3 regions of the Mesorhizobium sp. XAP4 genome follow, and region 1 is predicted to be linked to each of the others. Evidence: predicted binding sites of a transcription regulator. Region 1 holds the regulator's gene; each other region holds the start of a gene.
What was found. The regulator LexA, encoded in region 1, represses DNA repair genes until DNA is damaged. The targets are predictions, from matches to a motif close to TGTTCNNNNTGTGTTCNG.
Positions count from the first base shown of each region.

Region 2: the regulator LexA is predicted to act here: its motif matches at 2,082-2,099, upstream of recA (recombinase RecA).
Region 3: the regulator LexA is predicted to act here: its motif matches at 3,711-3,728, upstream of P3C39_RS22210 (helicase-related protein).

Region 1 covers NZ_JARIXW010000001.1:1,554,664-1,560,244, forward strand. Annotated here, with positions in the region: gene P3C39_RS07855 (AMP-binding protein) at 1-339, shown strand, start outside; gene kynA (tryptophan 2,3-dioxygenase) at 336-1,172, shown strand; gene kynU (kynureninase) at 1,251-2,498, shown strand; gene lexA (transcriptional repressor LexA) at 2,909-3,649, shown strand; gene P3C39_RS07875 (ComEC/Rec2 family competence protein) at 3,643-5,581, opposite strand, start outside.
Region 2 covers NZ_JARIXW010000007.1:255,114-260,694, forward strand. Annotated here, with positions in the region: gene P3C39_RS27470 (pseudouridine-5'-phosphate glycosidase) at 1-885, opposite strand, end outside; gene P3C39_RS27475 (carbohydrate kinase family protein) at 960-1,904, opposite strand; gene recA (recombinase RecA) at 2,157-3,254, shown strand; gene alaS (alanine--tRNA ligase) at 3,547-5,581, shown strand, end outside.
Region 3 covers NZ_JARIXW010000005.1:175,233-180,813, forward strand. Annotated here, with positions in the region: gene P3C39_RS22205 (RNA-binding S4 domain-containing protein) at 1-114, opposite strand, end outside; gene P3C39_RS22210 (helicase-related protein) at 131-3,523, opposite strand; gene phbB (acetoacetyl-CoA reductase) at 4,250-4,975, opposite strand; gene P3C39_RS22220 (acetyl-CoA C-acetyltransferase) at 5,172-5,581, opposite strand, start outside.

The DNA of each region.
Region 1 (5,581 bases):
TTCCATTTCGCCGCGCGCTCCGACGATATGATCGTCAGCGCCGGCTACAACATTGCCGGCCCCGAGGTCGAGGCCGCACTTCTGTCACATCCCGACGTCGCCGAATGCGCGGTGATCGGCGCCGAGGACGCCGAGCGCGGCCAGATCGTCGAGGCGCATGTCGTGCTGGTGCAGGGCGTGGCGCCTGACGCATTGACCACCAAGCGCCTGCAGGACCATGTCAAGGCGACGATCGCGCCCTACAAATACCCGCGATCGGTGAAATTCATTGCTGCTTTGCCCAAGACCCAGACCGGCAAGATCCAGCGCTTCCGGCTGCGCACGGAGAAAGTCAATTGAGCGAGCCCTACGATCCGGCGTCCGAAGGCGCACAGATGTCGTTCAACGAGCGCATGTCGTACAGCGACTATCTGCACCTGGAGAAAGTGCTGGAGGCGCAGACGCCGCTGTCGTCGGCGCATGACGAGATGCTGTTCATCATCCAGCACCAGACCTCGGAACTGTGGATGAAGCTCGCTTTGCACGAGATTGGCGCCGCGATCCGCTCGATCCGCGCCGACCGGCTTGAGCCGAGCTTCAAGATGCTGTCGCGAGTCGCGCGCATCTTCGAGCAGCTGAACAATGCCTGGGATGTGCTGCGGACGATGACGCCCAGCGAATACACCCAGTTTCGCGACGCGCTCGGCCAGTCCTCGGGTTTCCAGTCCTGGCAGTATCGCGCCATCGAGTTCATGGCCGGCAACCGCAACCTGGCCATGCTCGGCCCTCACAAGCATCGGCCTGACCTCAGCGGAAAGCTGGAAGCCATCCTGGCCGAGCCATCGCTCTACGACGAAGCGCTGCTGCTTTTGGCGCGCCACGGATTCGACATCGGTGCCGATGCCAGGCGCACGGACTGGCGTGAGACGCGAACCGAGAATGAAGAGGTCCTGGTCGCCTGGCAGACCATCTACCGCGATCCGCAGCGCTACTGGATGTTCTACGAACTGGCCGAGAAGCTGGTCGACTTCGAGGATTATTTCCGCCGCTGGCGCTTCAACCACGTCACCACGGTGGAGCGCATCATCGGTCTGAAGCGCGGCACCGGCGGCACGTCGGGCGCTTCGTATCTGAAGAAAATGCTCGAGGTCGTGCTGTTTCCGGAGCTGTGGACGGTCCGCACCCGGCTCTGACATCATCGAAATGAGAACAGGCTCACCGAAGGGACGCTCTGTGGCGGAAACCCCTTCGCGAACAACCGGGGACTGACCATGAGTGGAATTCCTGATCTCGCCGCAGTCGAAGCGATGGATGCCACGGATCCGCTGCGGGCCATGCGCGACCGTTTCATTCTGCCGGAGGGGGTGATCTATCTCGACGGCAATTCACTGGGGGCAGCATCTCATGCCGTTTTCGGCGAGCTGCAGCAGGCGGCGACGCAGGAATGGGCCCGAGATCTTATCCGAGCCTGGAACACGGCCGGATGGTTCGAGATGCCGATCGAACTCGGCGACCAGCTCGGACGCCTGATAGGAGCCGCGGCCGGCCAGACCGTTGTCTGCGACACGACATCGATCAACATCTACAAGGTGCTGCACGCAGCGATGGAGATGCGGCCCGGCCGGTCAGCCATCGTCGCCGAAGGTGACAGTTTTCCCACCGACCTGTACATCGCCGAAGGCGTGGCCTCGACCCGGGATGGCGTCCTGCTGCGCCTCGCGGGCGTCGACGCGCCGACCATCGAAGATCTGATCGACGAAAACGTCGCGGTGGTGCTGGTCAACCACGTCAATTACAAATCGGGTGAACTGCGCGACATGGCGGCGCTGACGCGCAGGGCTCATGCGGCCGGAGCGCTGATCGTCTGGGATCTCTGCCACACCGCCGGCGCCCTGCCCGTCGAGCTCGATCAGGCAAATGCCGATTTCGCTGTCGGCTGCACGTACAAGTACCTCAACGGCGGTCCGGGCGCGCCGGCCTTCATCTATGCCGCGCAGCGCCACCACGGCGATATCAGCCAGCCGCTCAGCGGCTGGTGGGGCCATGCGCGGCCCTTTGCCTTCGAACGGGGTTATGTTGCCGGCACCGGCATCCGCCGTTTTCTGTGCGGTACGCAACCGGTCCTGTCGATGCGGGCGCTCAAAGGCGCGCTTGCCATCTGGAGCGACGTCGACATGGCGGCATTGCGAAAGAAGAGCGTCGCGCAGACAGAACTGTTCATCCAGCTCGTCGAAGCCAAGTGCGGCGCCTACGGTCTCACGCTGGAGACCACCCGCGACGCGACCAGGCGCGGCAGCCAGGTGTCGTTCCTTCACGACCATGGCTATCAAATCATGCGGGCGCTGATCGAGCGCGGGGTGATCGGTGACTTCCGCGCACCGTCGACCATCCGCTTCGGCTTCACGCCGCTCTATGTCAGCTACAAGGATGTGTGGCTGGCGGTTGAGGTTCTGGAAGATATTCTGCGCACGGGTGCATGGAAGGACCAGCGTTTCGCCGTCAAGGAAGCCGTTACCTGACGCACCGATCCCGGCGATCCGCCGTCGCTGCCCTCACTGCCTGGCAAATGACGGAGAGCTGAATTTCCAGCCAAAATGCCCAACTGACGTTGGCGTTTTGGCTCCGTTTCGTTCACGGCCAACGAACGTCCCGAAGGTTGCAATCGCCCCTTGTCGAGGTCGATCGACAGATAATGCCAAGCTTTGGTAGAGGATAAGCCACAGGTCATTAACCATAACAATTTCAATGTGAGCAGGCGCATTGCCGAAGGTGGCGCCCGTGGATCGTAACCCGCTGGCAAGCGCCAAATAATTTCAGCAGCCTTAACAAATTCATTAAACTTTAAACGGTTGCAGAACACAACTGGAACAGATAGTGTTTGTTCTGGGTTTGTTTTTCGATTCTGGTTTCAGGGAACCTGGGGGCCGCCATGCTGACACGCAAGCAACATGAACTGCTGATGTTCATCCATGAACGCCTGAAGGAGAGCGGCATTCCGCCATCCTTCGACGAGATGAAGGAGGCGCTCGACCTTGCCTCCAAATCCGGGATTCATCGGCTGATCACGGCCCTTGAGGAGCGCGGCTTTATCCGCCGGCTGCCCAATCGGGCCCGCGCGCTGGAAGTGCTGCGGCTGCCGGACTCCATCGCGCCAGGCCTCAATGCGGCAAAGAAGTTTTCGCCAAGCGTCATCCAGGGCAGTCTTGGTCAGGGTGGTGCTCTTGGCCGGCAGATCAAGCCGGCGCCTTCGCGGATGCCTTCGCCCGGCAATGACGACGATGCGGTCTCTGCCGTTTCGATCCCGGTCATGGGTCGCATCGCCGCCGGCGTGCCGATCGATGCCATCCAGCATCAGACGCATTCGATTTCGGTGCCGCCGGACATGATCATGGGCGGCGCGCACTATGCGCTGGAGGTCAAGGGCGATTCGATGATCGAGGCCGGCATCTTCGACGGCGACACCGTTATCATCCGTAACGCCGATACGGCCAGCCCCGGCGAGATCATCGTGGCGCTGGTCGATGAAGAGGAAGCGACGCTGAAGCGGTTCCGCCGCAAGGGCGCCTCGATTGCCCTCGAAGCCGCCAATCCAGCCTATGAGACACGGATTTTCGGGCCCGACAGGGTCAAGGTGCAAGGCAAGCTCGTCGGCCTGATCCGTCGCTACTGAGACGGCTGTGGGTTGACCACTGGCTTCTCGGGTTTCTTGAAGGGGGCCAGCCCCCTCGCCTCGCGAGAGTATTTGCGTTGCGTGTGCCAGGGCCGATATGGGCTGTCCACGGCGAAGCTGATCGTCGCCGGCGTGGTCGCCGATTGGCGATCGAAGAAGACCGCGGCACTGCCTTTGCGAGCCAGTTGCCGCTTGGTGATGACGAGAACCAGCGGGTTGTGACAGGCGTCATAGGCGGTGGCATCGTTGACGACGATCAGATCGGCGAAGCCGCAGGCTTTCCAGGTGTCCTTGCGGTCCTCGACATAGGCAATGATCGCACCGGACATGTGCCTGGCCACGCAAACGCCTGAGGAGCAATAGAACGGCGATCCCGGCGGTAGCTCAACGGCATCCGCTACGTCGAATTGCCCATCGCTGTTGTCGAACACTTCCGGAACGACGATGGTTTCCGATGTCAGCGCGCGTTTCCAGTTGTCGACGGTGAATTCGTTCGGCCGTTGCCGGCTAACGGCAAGCTCACCGCCACCGATCGGCAACGCCACCAGCCGGGCGTCTTCCGAGATCAGCACATCGGGCGTGCGCGTATCCGAGACGGTCAGCAAGCCTGCCAACGCGAATGGCAGAGCCGCGATCCGCAGCCATGTCGTCGCCATCGTCGCGATGACCAGGGCAATGGCCACCAGCAGGACCGACTGTTGCGAAATCAGCCCGACCCCATCGACAGGCGAACGCTCGGAGATCCAGCCTGATATGGCGATCATCATCGTCAGGCCCTTGCCCATCAGGTAGAGAGCTGGCCAATCCAATCCGAAAGGCATCAGCAGCGCGCTGGCGACGGCCAGGAACATGACGACGGTGACGATCGGCATAACCGCGAGATTGGCGAACAGGCTGAGCGGCGACACACGCTGAAAATGCCAGATGGCAAACAGCGTCGTGGCGCTGCCGGCGATGATCGAGGTCATGGCCAGACCGATTGCCGCCAGCAGGAATTTTCGTGTCAGGAACCCGGGCAAGGATCGCTTCGGCGGTGGCGTTCTTGCTTTTCCCGCGCGGTGATCCGCCCAGCCGGCATAAGCGCCGACCAGAGCCGCGGTCGCGGCGAAAGACATTTGAAAACTCGGGCCGACCACCTCATGCGGCGACACCACGATGACGGCGATCGCCGAGATCGCCAGATTGCGCATGGTGAGTGCTGCTCGATCGAACAGAACTGCAATCAGCATCACTGCCAGCATGATGAAGCTGCGCTCGGCGGCGACGACGATACCTGAGATGACGAGGTAGGCTGCGATCGAGAACAGTGCGGCGGCAGCGGCATACTTCTTGACCGGGCGACGCGCGGAAAAATCGGGAAACAAGGCGAAGGCGCCGCGCAGCAACCCCATGATGGTGCCGGCGACCAGAGCCATGTGCAGTCCCGAAATGGAGATGATGTGGTAGATGCCGGTACGTCGCATCGCCTCATTGATGTCATCGGGAATGCCGGCGCGCACGCCGACGATCAGCGCCGCGGCGATCTCGCCTTCGGCGCCGCCGACGCTCGCCCTGATATGGTCGGCGATGCCTTCACGGGCATTTTCCACGCTGGAGGAAATTCGGGCCGACAGCGGCATGTCGCCATCATCGGTGACGACAAGCTTGGGATTGCCGAGAAAGAACCCGCTGCCGCCAATGCCGGCAAAATAGCTGTCGAGGGAGAAATCATAGCTGTCCGGTCGCACCGGCCCGGTCGGCGGCAAAAGCTTGGCATATCCGGTGATGAGAGAGCCTGCGGTCACGTCAGCCGGGATCTTGCGTGCCGAAAGCCGCACCCGTTCCGGCGCATAGCGCAGTTTCGGTCTTGCGGTCGATGTTACGTCGATGGTCAGCCGGATACGGCCAGTTTCCATCCGGTCGAGCGAGACGACGCGGCCGGTCACCTGCGTC
Region 2 (5,581 bases), on a different contig from region 1:
TGCATTGTTTTCCACCAGCGCGATGTTGGTCTTCAGGCTCCTGCCGCCGGTCAGTTCGAGGATCTTTCCCAGCAGGAATGGCGTCACCGCCTTGCCGGTGACATGTTGTGCCTCGGCGGCCTTCTGCGCGGCGTCGATATAGCCCGCCATCTCCGCAGCCGGGATTTCCTGGTTTTCCGGCACAGGATTGGCAATCAGCATGCCGCCGGCGAGTCCTAGTGCCGCCCTCGTCTGGTAGAAATGCGCGATCTCTTCCGGCTCGTGCAAGGTCAGTGGCGCGCGGAACGGCGATTGCCTGGACCAGAAGGCCGGCATCGTCTCGCAGCCATGGCCGATCACCGGCACGCCGCGCGTCTCCAGCACTTCCAGCGTCTTTTCGATGTCGAGGATGGCCTTGGCGCCGGCCGAGACGACAATCACCGGGGTGCGCGCCAGCTCGTCGAGATCGGCGGAAATGTCAAAGCTCTTTTCGGCGCCCTTGTGCACACCGCCGATACCGCCGGTGGCGAACACTTTTATGCCGACCATATGCGCCGCGATCATGGTGGCGGCGACCGTGGTGCCACCGGTGCGCCCTTGCGCCACGGCAAAACCGAGATCGGCGCGCGACAGCTTCATCGCGTCGCCCGTCATCGCCAGCGATTCGCGCTCGCCGTCCGAAAGCCCGATCTTGATGCGGCCGCCAACCACGGCGATCGTCGCCGGCACGGCGCCGCCATCGCTGATGATCTTTTCGACATCGGCCGCCATGGCGCCATTGTCGGGGTAGGGCATGCCATGGGTGATGATGGTGCTTTCCAGCGCCACCACCGGCCGGCCGTCGGCCAGGGCCTGCGCCACCGGCGCGTGGATGTCGATGAAGGGGCGGGCGGTCTCAGGGGTCATCAAGGTCTCCTATCCGGAATGCGGCGCGTCCGTCGGACGCTCGGCAACATCGCGGCACTATGAATTCGCCGGTCTCATGCCATTTCCCTGGCATCCGGCACAAGAGCCAACGCTTCCGCGAAGCTCGCCGCGGTGAACTCCGGAACGGCGGCGGCGCTTTCGATGGCAAGCGTCGCCCCGGCAATGCCTTCGCGCAGAGCTGCCCGCAACGGCAGTCCTCGCAGCAAGGCAGCGACCGTTGCGCCCGCCAGCGCATCGCCGGCGCCGGTGACGTCGGCGACTTTTCTTGGTGGCGGCGGCTGGATCGAGAAGGCGCCGGCTTCATCGAAGCCCAGCATGGGCCCGCCGCCTGCCGTCACCACGCCGCTGACGAGGCCGCTGCATCGCAACCCGTCGACGACCTCGCGCTCCGTGGCATTCGCGGCGACGCCGGCCAGCGCCATGGTCTCGCGCCGGTTCATGAAGACCAGCGAAAGCTCCTTCAGCACCGGTAGCAACCGCACCACCTTGGCCGGCGAAATGGCAATCGCGAAAACCGGCTTGCCCGCGGCGAGCGCGACCAGCCGTTCCAGCGCCGAAGAGGGCAGGTTGGCGTCGCACAGGATCGCGTCGGCGGCAGCGATCACCTCCCGCACCTTGGAGCGCCTAATCTGCTTGGGAAACGCCAAATCATAGAGCGCCATGTCGGCAAAGCCGACGATCAGTTCGCCCTCGCTGTCGATCAGCGCCGTGTAGCTCGGCGTCGTGCGGTCGAGGAAGACCGCCGACAGGTCGGCAATGCCTGCCCCGGCAATGGCCCGCGAAACCGTGTCGGCTGCGGCATCGCCGCCGCGCACCGACATCAGCGACGCGGAGACGCCGCGCCGTACGGCACTGCGCAAAGCGTTGAAGACGCCGCCGCCGACATCCTCGCGCATTGTGCCCGGATTGGAGGCGGCGGGCACGTAAGCGCCGGACACCTGGCCCCGCCGGTCGATATGGGCGCCGCCTACGGCCAGTATTTTCGCGGATTTCAGCATGCCGGCGATATGACCTTTGTTATTCCAGCCGCACAAGCGCTAGGCTGTGCGACGGAGCTTCGCATGCAAGGCGGCGATTCGGCAGATCGAAACAACCGGCCGTCTGGCCCAACGTGCGGTGCATCCCTGATCGAATCCTTGGACAAAAAAACAGATATTTGATCCCTCTTGCCAAATGAGAACAAAAAAGGTACAAATAGGCAGGGATTACGGATTGTCCGGCCTTCATTGACGACCAAGGGGTGATGTATCATGGCTCAGAATTCTTTGCGGCTGGTAGAGGACAAGGCAGTGGACAAATCAAAGGCTCTGGATGCGGCGCTGTCGCAGATCGAGCGGGCTTTCGGCAAGGGCTCGATCATGCGGCTCGGCGCCAACGAGCAGGTCGTCGAGATCGAAACGGTGCCGACCGGCTCGCTTGGCCTCGACATCGCGCTTGGCGTCGGTGGCCTGCCGCGCGGCCGCATCATCGAGATCTACGGGCCGGAAAGCTCGGGCAAGACGACGCTGGCCCTGCACACCGTGGCCGAAGCCCAGAAGAAGGGCGGCATCTGCGCTTTCGTCGATGCCGAGCACGCGCTTGATCCGGTCTATGCCCGCAAGCTTGGCGTCGATCTCGAAAACCTGCTGATTTCGCAGCCCGACACCGGTGAGCAGGCGCTGGAAATCTGCGACACGCTGGTGCGCTCCGGCGCCATCGACGTGCTGGTGGTCGATTCGGTCGCGGCGCTGACGCCACGTGCCGAAATCGAAGGCGAGATGGGTGATTCGCTGCCCGGCCTGCAGGCCCGCCTGATGAGCCAGGCGCTGCGCAAGCTGACCGCCTCGATCTCGCGCTCCAACACCATGGTCATCTTCATCAACCAGATCCGCATGAAGATCGGCGTCATGTTCGGTTCGCCCGAGACGACGACCGGCGGCAACGCGCTGAAATTCTACGCATCGGTGCGCCTCGACATCCGCCGCATCGGCTCGGTCAAGGACCGCGACGAAGTCGTCGGCAACCAGACCCGCGTCAAGGTGGTCAAGAACAAGCTGGCGCCGCCCTTCAAGGTGGTCGAGTTCGACATCATGTATGGTGAAGGCGTGTCCAAGACCGGCGAACTGGTCGATCTCGGCGTCAAGGCCGGCGTGGTCGAGAAGTCGGGCGCCTGGTTCTCCTACAATTCGCAGCGTCTCGGCCAAGGCCGCGAGAATGCCAAACTGTTCCTGCGCGACAATCCCGACACCGCACGCGAGATCGAGCTGGCGCTCCGACAGAATGCCGGGCTGATCGCCGAAAAGTTCCTTGAGAATGGCGGCTCCGAAGGTGGCGACGACGGGTTCGAGGAGGAATCCGGCGCGATGTGACAACTCGCGAGGTCGGCCGGAGTTCGGCCATAATCGCATTCTATTATCTCGGGCTTAAGTAATCGAGTTCCGCGTTAATGCGTTTTGAAACCGCCGGCCCAGTGCCGGCGGTTTTGCGTTTCGGCGGCGAAAACAGGCCGGTTCGAACGGCCGGCAAAGGCCGTGGATTGGACCAATTCCGTGTTTCTGGACAGGGTGAAGCGCGGCGGCTAAAAGGCCAAGTCCTAATCTTCTAAAACGCAGAGCCCATTTCCGCCGGTTTGCCGGCGGCCCTTCCGAAAAGGCAGCATTCATGAGTGGCGTGAACGAAATCCGGTCGACATTTCTCGACTACTTCCGCAAGGAGGGTCACGAGATCGTCGCGTCGAGTCCGCTGGTGCCGCGCAACGACCCGACGCTGATGTTCACCAACGCCGGCATGGTACAGTTCAAGAACGTCTTCACCGGCCTGGAGAAGCGGCCCTATTCGCGCGCCTCGACCGCCCAGAAGAGCGTTCGCGCCGGCGGCAAGCACAACGATCTCGACAATGTCGGCTACACCGCGCGTCATCTGACCTTCTTCGAGATGCTCGGCAACTTCTCCTTCGGCGACTATTTCAAGGAGCGCGCCATCGAGCTTGCCTGGAACCTGATCACCAGGGAATTCGGGCTGAGCAAGGACAAGCTGCTGGTCACCGTCTATCACACGGATGACGAGGCGGCCGGCTTCTGGAAGAAGATCGCCGGTTTTTCCGACGACCGCATCATTCGCATCGCGACCTCGGACAATTTCTGGGCGATGGGCGACACCGGACCCTGCGGGCCGTGCTCGGAGATCTTCATCGACCGCGGCGAGCACATCTGGGGCGGCCCTCCCGGCAGCCCGGAGGAGGATGGCGACCGTTTCCTGGAATTCTGGAACCTGGTGTTCATGCAGTATGAACAGGTGACGAAGGAGGAGCGCATCGACCTGCCGCGCCCCTCGATCGACACCGGCATGGGCCTGGAGCGCATGGCGTCCATCCTGCAAGGGGTGGAAAGCGTCTTCGAGACCGATCTGTTCCGTCACCTGATCGACGCGGCCTCGTCCGCGATCGGGCATGGTCCCGACAAGGAGACGGTCGCCTCCTACCGGGTCATTGCCGATCATCTGCGCTCGTCCTCCTTCCTGGTCGCCGATGGCGTGCTGCCCTCGAACGAAGGCAGGGGCTACGTCCTGCGCCGCATCATGCGCCGCGCCATGCGCCATGCACAGCTGCTCGGTGCCAACGAACCGCTGATGTGGAAGCTGGTGCCGGCGCTGGTGCGCGAAATGGGCCAGGCCTATCCGGAACTGCTGCGCGGCGAACAATTGATCACCGAGACGCTGAAGCTCGAGGAGACCAGGTTTCGCAAGACGCTGGTGCGCGGCCTCGGCCTGCTTTCCGAGGCGACCGAAACGCTGCATGCCGGCGACATGCTGGATGGCGAGACGGCCTTCAAGCTCTACGACACCTATGGCTTCCCGCTCGACCTGACGCAGGACGCACTGCGCCAGCGCAGCATCTCGGTCGATATTGCCGGCTTCACCAACGCGATGGAGCAGCAGAAGGCCGAGGCGCGCAAGCATTGGGCCGGGTCCGGCGACGCCGCCACCGAGACCATCTGGTTCTCGGTGCGCGAGAAGGCCGGCGCCACCGAGTTCCTCGGCTATGAGACTGAAGCTGCGGAAGGCATCATCCAGGCGCTTGTCCGGGACGGCAAGGCTGTCGACGGCGCCGGCAAGGGCGACGCGGTGGCGATCGTCGTCAACCAGACGCCGTTCTATGCCGAGTCCGGCGGCCAGATGGGCGACACCGGCGTCATCTCCGGCGAGGGGTTCTCGATCGAGGTTTCGGATACGCAGAAGAAGGCCGACGGGCTGTTCGTGCATATCGGCAAGGTGGCCAGCGGCACCGTCAAGACGGGCGCGGCTGTCGAGCTGAAGGTCGATCATGCAAGGCGCTCGAGGCTGCGCGCCAACCATTCCGCGACGCATCTGATCCATGAGGCGCTGCGCGAAGTGCTGGGCAGCCATGTCGCACAGAAGGGCTCGCTGGTCGCGCCCGAGCGCCTGCGCTTTGACATCTCGCACAACAAGCCGATTTCGGCCGAAGACCTCGAAGAGGTCGAGCGCATGGCCAACGAGATCGTCGTCCAGAACGGCCCGGTGACCACGCGCCTGATGTCGGTCGACGATGCCATCGCCGAGGGCGCCATGGCGCTGTTTGGCGAAAAGTACGGCGACGAAGTGCGCGTCGTGTCGATGGGCACCGGCCTGCACGGCGCCAAGGCGAACCGGCCCTATTCGGTCGAGCTCTGCGGTGGCA
Region 3 (5,581 bases), on a different contig from region 1:
GCGATTGATGCGGACCCGGCCGGCGACGACCAACTTCGCCGCCAGCGAGCGCGATTTCACGACGCGGGAGAAGAACAGCCATTTGTCGATGCGCTGGCGGCCTTCGGCAACCATCGAAGCGAGCCGGGTTCTACTTCTTCAATTGGTCGCGCAGAGCGGCGAGCTTGGCGAAGGGCGAATCCGGATCGAAACGCACCGGGCGCTCCTCGCGCGGCTTTGGCTGGAAGGCGGGCTTGCCGCCTTGCGGACCACCCTTGCCATCCGGCCTGCCACCCTTCCAGTCGGGACGGCCTTCGCGGCGGTCGGGACGCTCGCCCTGCGGCCTGTCACGTCGCTGTTCGCCTTCGGCCTGCGGCTTGGGTTTGAACTTCGAGCGGTCGAAGCGCGGCTTGCCGGCTCCATCGCGCCGTCCTTCATGGGCCGGACGCTCTCCGGGTGCAGCGGCGTTCGGTGCGCCGGCGTCCGCAGGCGCATCGCTTCGGCCGCGCGCTTGTCCGTTGCGTGGGCGATTGTTCCTGCGGTTCTCGTCGCGGTTGCGCGGGCGCTGTTCGAAACGACCCTGACGCCACAACAGGATGGGTTTTGGCGCTTCGGCTTCCGGAGCGGGTTCCCCGGTGGCTGCTTCAGTCACCGTCACGGGTTCGTCCGGCGCGGCGTCCGTTGCCGGCGCGGCATTTGACACCAGCTCGGCCGGTGCAACTTCTTCTGCCGCTGCGGCTTCAGTCTCGGCAGCTTCAGCCTCTGCCTGCGGTTCAACCGGTTCCGGTTCAGCAGCAGCCTCGGCAACAGGCGCTTCGTCTTGCACGGTTTCGACCGGAGCGTCCGCCTGTTCTTCCACGGCAGGCGCAGCAGGTTCCGCCGCGGCGTCGGAGGTGATTTCGGTCGCCGTTTCCGAAACGGCCACTGCGTCCGATGCCGGCTCCGACCCTTCGACTGCTGCCTCTGCTGCGGCGTCCGCCGCCTTGGTCTGCTCGGCTCGTGCAGCCTCTTCCGCCGCAAGCTTCGCCATCGCTGCTTCGCGCGCGGCATTGTCCTGTGCTTCGAGCCGCGCCTTTACCTCGACGGCCGGCTTCGGCTCGGCACGGTAGCCGAGACCTTTGAGGATCTCTTCCATGTCGTCCGCGGTGGCGCCGAGGATCGACATCATCGGCGGCGTCACCATGAAGGACTGGCCGTCATAGGCGCCGTCCGGGCGCTGGCCGAGACCGGGCTTCCAGTTGGTCGCCGGGCGGATCAGATCCGCCAGCCGTTCCAGGATGTCGATGCGCACGGCGCGACGGCCGAGATTGCGGTAGCCGGCAAGCTTGTAGAAGGTCTTGTCGAAGGCCGGGTCGATGACCACCGAGGTGCGACCCGAGGCGAGCGCATGGACCACGTCGCCAAAACCTGGCTTGTCCTTGCCGTCGTTCTTCAGCGCCCACAGCAGCGTCACCAGCCCGGCAGGCGCCGGCTTGATCAGCGCCGGCACGAAGACATGGTAGGCGCCGAAGCGCACGCCAAGCCGGCGAAGGGCTGCGCGACCTTCCTGGTCGAGCGACTTCATCTCCTCGGCGATGTCGCGGCGGTTGATGAGGCCGAAATTCTCGACCAGCTGGAAGGCGATGCCACGGCCGATGCCGGAAATCTGGTCGGCGTTTTTCAAGTCGACCAGCGGCTTCAGCAGCGACTCGATCTGGAAATTGACGAAACGCTCGGCACGTGCGGCGACCTTGTCGCGCGCCGGGCCGGTCAGTTGTTCGTCGGCCAGCAGCACCAGCCGCGGCTTCAGCGCGTCTTCGCCTGATACAAGCGTGCCGATCGGCGCACCGATCCAGCGCAGCGTGCCATCTGACCCGAGCGCGATATCGCCATTGGCCGAGGCGCCGAAGCGTTCGGCGCGCGCCTCGAACTCGGCGGCCAGCGCCTTCTGGGCAGCGGTGCGCACCGCCTTGGCGTCTTCGCCGCCGGCGGTCTGGTCGGCGGTGAAGCGGAACCCTTGCAGCTCGCCGACATGGTGGCCTTCGACAAGGACGGTTCCGGTAGAACTAATTTCGGCTTCAGGCATGGTATTTTCTCTAAGGCGCCGCATGAGGACGGAAGTCCTGCGGTCTACGAAGCGTTTCGTCAACCGCTCATGCAGCGCATCCGACAATCTGTCTTCGATTTCGCGCGTCTTTTCCTGCCAGTGTGCCTGATCGGCCAGCCAGCCGGGCCGGTTCGACACGAATGTCCAGGTGCGGATCTGGGCAATGCGATGCGAGAGCGTATCAATGTCGCCCTCTGTTGTGTCGGCGCGGCGCACCTGCTCGGCCATGTAATTCTCGTCGACATGGCCGTGGCGTGCGAGGTCCGTGTAGATCGAGGCAATGAGGTCGGCATGCTGGGCCGGCGCGATCCTGCGGTAGTCGGGCAGCGCGCAGGCTTCCCACAGCAGCGCCACGCGCTTGGCATTGGTGGTGAGTGCGCGGATGTCCTCGTCGCGCGACAGATGCTCGAGCGCCTGTGCATCGACGGCAGGCAATGCCCGTGTCAGTCCCTCGACCGGGGCGTTGGTTTCGATCGAGCGCTTCAGCGCGTCGAGGCTGGCAAAGTCGAAATGTGCGGTGCGCCATTGCAGCACCTTCACCGGGTCGAAGTCGTGGCCTTCGATCTTCTTGATCAGATCCTCGTCCAGCGGGTCGACCTGGCCGGTGACACCGAACGTGCCGTCGCGCAGATGCCGGCCGGCGCGGCCGGCGATCTGGCCAAGCTCGGCCGCCGTCAGATTGCGGTACTGGAAGCCGTCGAACTTGCGATTCTGGGCGAAGGCGACGTGGTCGAGATCGAGGTTGAGACCCATGCCGATGGCATCGGTGGCGATGAGGTAGTCGACATCGCCGGACTGGAACAGCGCCACCTGGGCGTTGCGGGTGCGCGGCGAGAGCGCGCCGAGCACGACGGCGGCACCGCCCTGCTGGCGGCGGATCAACTCGGCGATGGCGTAGACCTCGTCGGCGGAAAAGGCGACGATCGCCGTGCGCCGCGGCAGGCGGGTCAGCTTCTTGGAGCCGGCATAGGCAAGATGCGACAGCCTCGGCCGCGTCACCACCGAGACACCCCTCAGCAGGCGCTGCAGGATACTTTGCATGGTGGCGGCGCCCAGCAGCAGCGTTTCCTGGCGGCCGCGCAGGTGCAGGATGCGATCGGTGAAGATGTGGCCGCGCTCGAGGTCGCCGGCGAGCTGCACCTCGTCGATGGCGACGAAGGCGGCGTCGGTCTCGCGCGGCATGGCCTCGACGGTGCAGACCGAATATTTGGCGCCCGGTGGCTGGATCTTTTCCTCGCCGGTAATCAGCGCAACCTTGTGGGCGCCGACCTTCTCGCAGACGCGGGCGTAGACCTCGCGCGCCAGAAGCCTGAGCGGCAGGCCGATGATTCCACTCTCATGCGCCACCATGCGCTCGATGGCGAGATGGGTCTTGCCGGTGTTGGTCGGCCCGAGAACGGCGGTCACGTCGCGGCCCGACAGGATCAGCGGCTCAGTGTGTTTGGGCTGGATGTTCATCAACCTAGAATAAGGCTTCCGGGACCTGGAGATAAGGCTTCTGGCCTCTGGTTGTCGGGAGCGTGCCTCAAATGGCGCGTATGACAGGCGACACATAGGGATTTCGGGCGCGAAGCGAAAGCGGAATGTTCCGTCGGCAGCCAGAAGGTGGTTCTGTCAAGCTCTCAATCAGATGCGGATTAACGGATAGAACGAGTCTGGAACGAATCGGCGACGAATCAGTGACTCCTGCAGATTCAGCTTTTGTTCACGGCTATATGTGGATTTCACGGCCGCGACACGCACCACATGCTGAATCGCTGAACTGGCCCGTTTCGTGCTAAGAGGGCATTGCCATTAACCTTTGTCGATAAACGATCACAGTGGCTTGGCATGCCTCGACCAAGGCTATGAAATTGTTGATCTTTCTTAATCCGCGTTAAGCAATTGGCAGGGGATTCAGGCTGTCGTCGTTAACGTTCAGCTCAAAGCCGGAACGAATCGGCGACGAATCAGCGATAGCGGAATTTTCCCGTTTTGTTCACCCCAATATCTTGTGTTGTGAACAGCTTATCCACCGAGAATCCACAGGCTTGGAAGCAGGTTTCGCACAGGCCGGCCGGGCCGCTGTTAACCTCTGCGTGCCGGATTGGGTCAGCAGCCGTGCTGTCACTTCGAAGGACCATGGCGCCAACGAAAACGGGCCGGCGCGCCGGCCCGTCGATCTCTGCGCCTACATCGCCGTCGTCAGGCGAAATACTGGCCGCCATTGGCCGTGATGGTCGAGCCGGTGATGAAGCCGGCATCTTCGGATGCGAGGAAGACGACGCAGCGCGCGATTTCCTCGGGCTCACCGAGGCGGCCGACAGGAATCTGGGGAATGATGCGCTCGTTGAGCACCTTCTCGTCGATCGCCTTGACCATCTCGGTGGCGATATAGCCGGGACAGATGACGTTGACCGTGATGCCGGCGCGCGCCCCCTCTTGGGCGAGAGCCTTGCTGAAACCGATATCGCCGGCCTTGGCGGCGGAATAGTTGACCTGGCCGGCCTGGCCCTTCTGGCCGTTGATCGAGGAGATGGTGATGATGCGGCCGAACTTGCGGTCGCGCATCCCGCTCCACAGCGGATGCGTCATGTTGAAGACGCCGGACAGGTTGGTGTCGATGACCTCTTTCCACTGCTCGCGCGTGATCTTGTGGAACATGGCGTCGCGGGTGATGCCGGCATTGTTGACCAGCACCGAGACCGGGCCGAGATCGGCCTCGACCTGCTTGATGCCGGCGGCGCAGGCATCATAGTCGGCGACCGACCATTTGTAGACCGGAATGCCGGTCTCAGCCTTGAATTTCGCCGCTGCGGCGTCATTGCCGGCATAGTTCGCCGCAACCGAATAGCCGACGGTCTTCAATGCGATCGAGATCGCCGCGCCGATGCCGCGCGATCCGCCTGTGACGATTGCTACCTTGGTCATGCATTTCCCCTTTTTTGATATCGCCCTGTTGTCGGGCTTGGCAGGCACTGGATACAGAACGGGCGGCTAAAGCGCGTCGCGCTGAAGTAGATTCAGGCGATGCGCTTCAGATGTTTGGTTTTATGCATGTCGGTGTTCCCAAAACCGCTGCGCACTTTTGGGCGACATGCATGCACCGCCCGTTTAGTGACTTTCTTCAGAGTGCTTCGACACACATGGCGACGCCCATGCCGCCGCCGATGCACAGGGTAGCGAGACCCTTCTTGGCGCCGCGCCGGCGCATTTCGAAGACCAGCGTGTTGAAGACGCGAGCGCCGGACGCACCGATCGGATGGCCGATGGCGATGGCGCCGCCATTGACGTTGACGATCGAGGGATCCCAGCCCATGTCCTTGTTGACGGCGCAGGCCTGCGCCGCAAAGGCTTCGTTGGCCTCGACCAGGTCGAGATCGCCGACCGACCAGCCGGCCTTTTCCAAGGCCTTGCGCGAGGCGGGAATGGGTCCGGTGCCCATGATCTGCGGATCGACGCCGGCGGTTGCCCAGGACACGATGCGCGCCAGCGGGGTGATGCCGCGCCTCACCGCTTCCGCTTCGCTCATCAGCA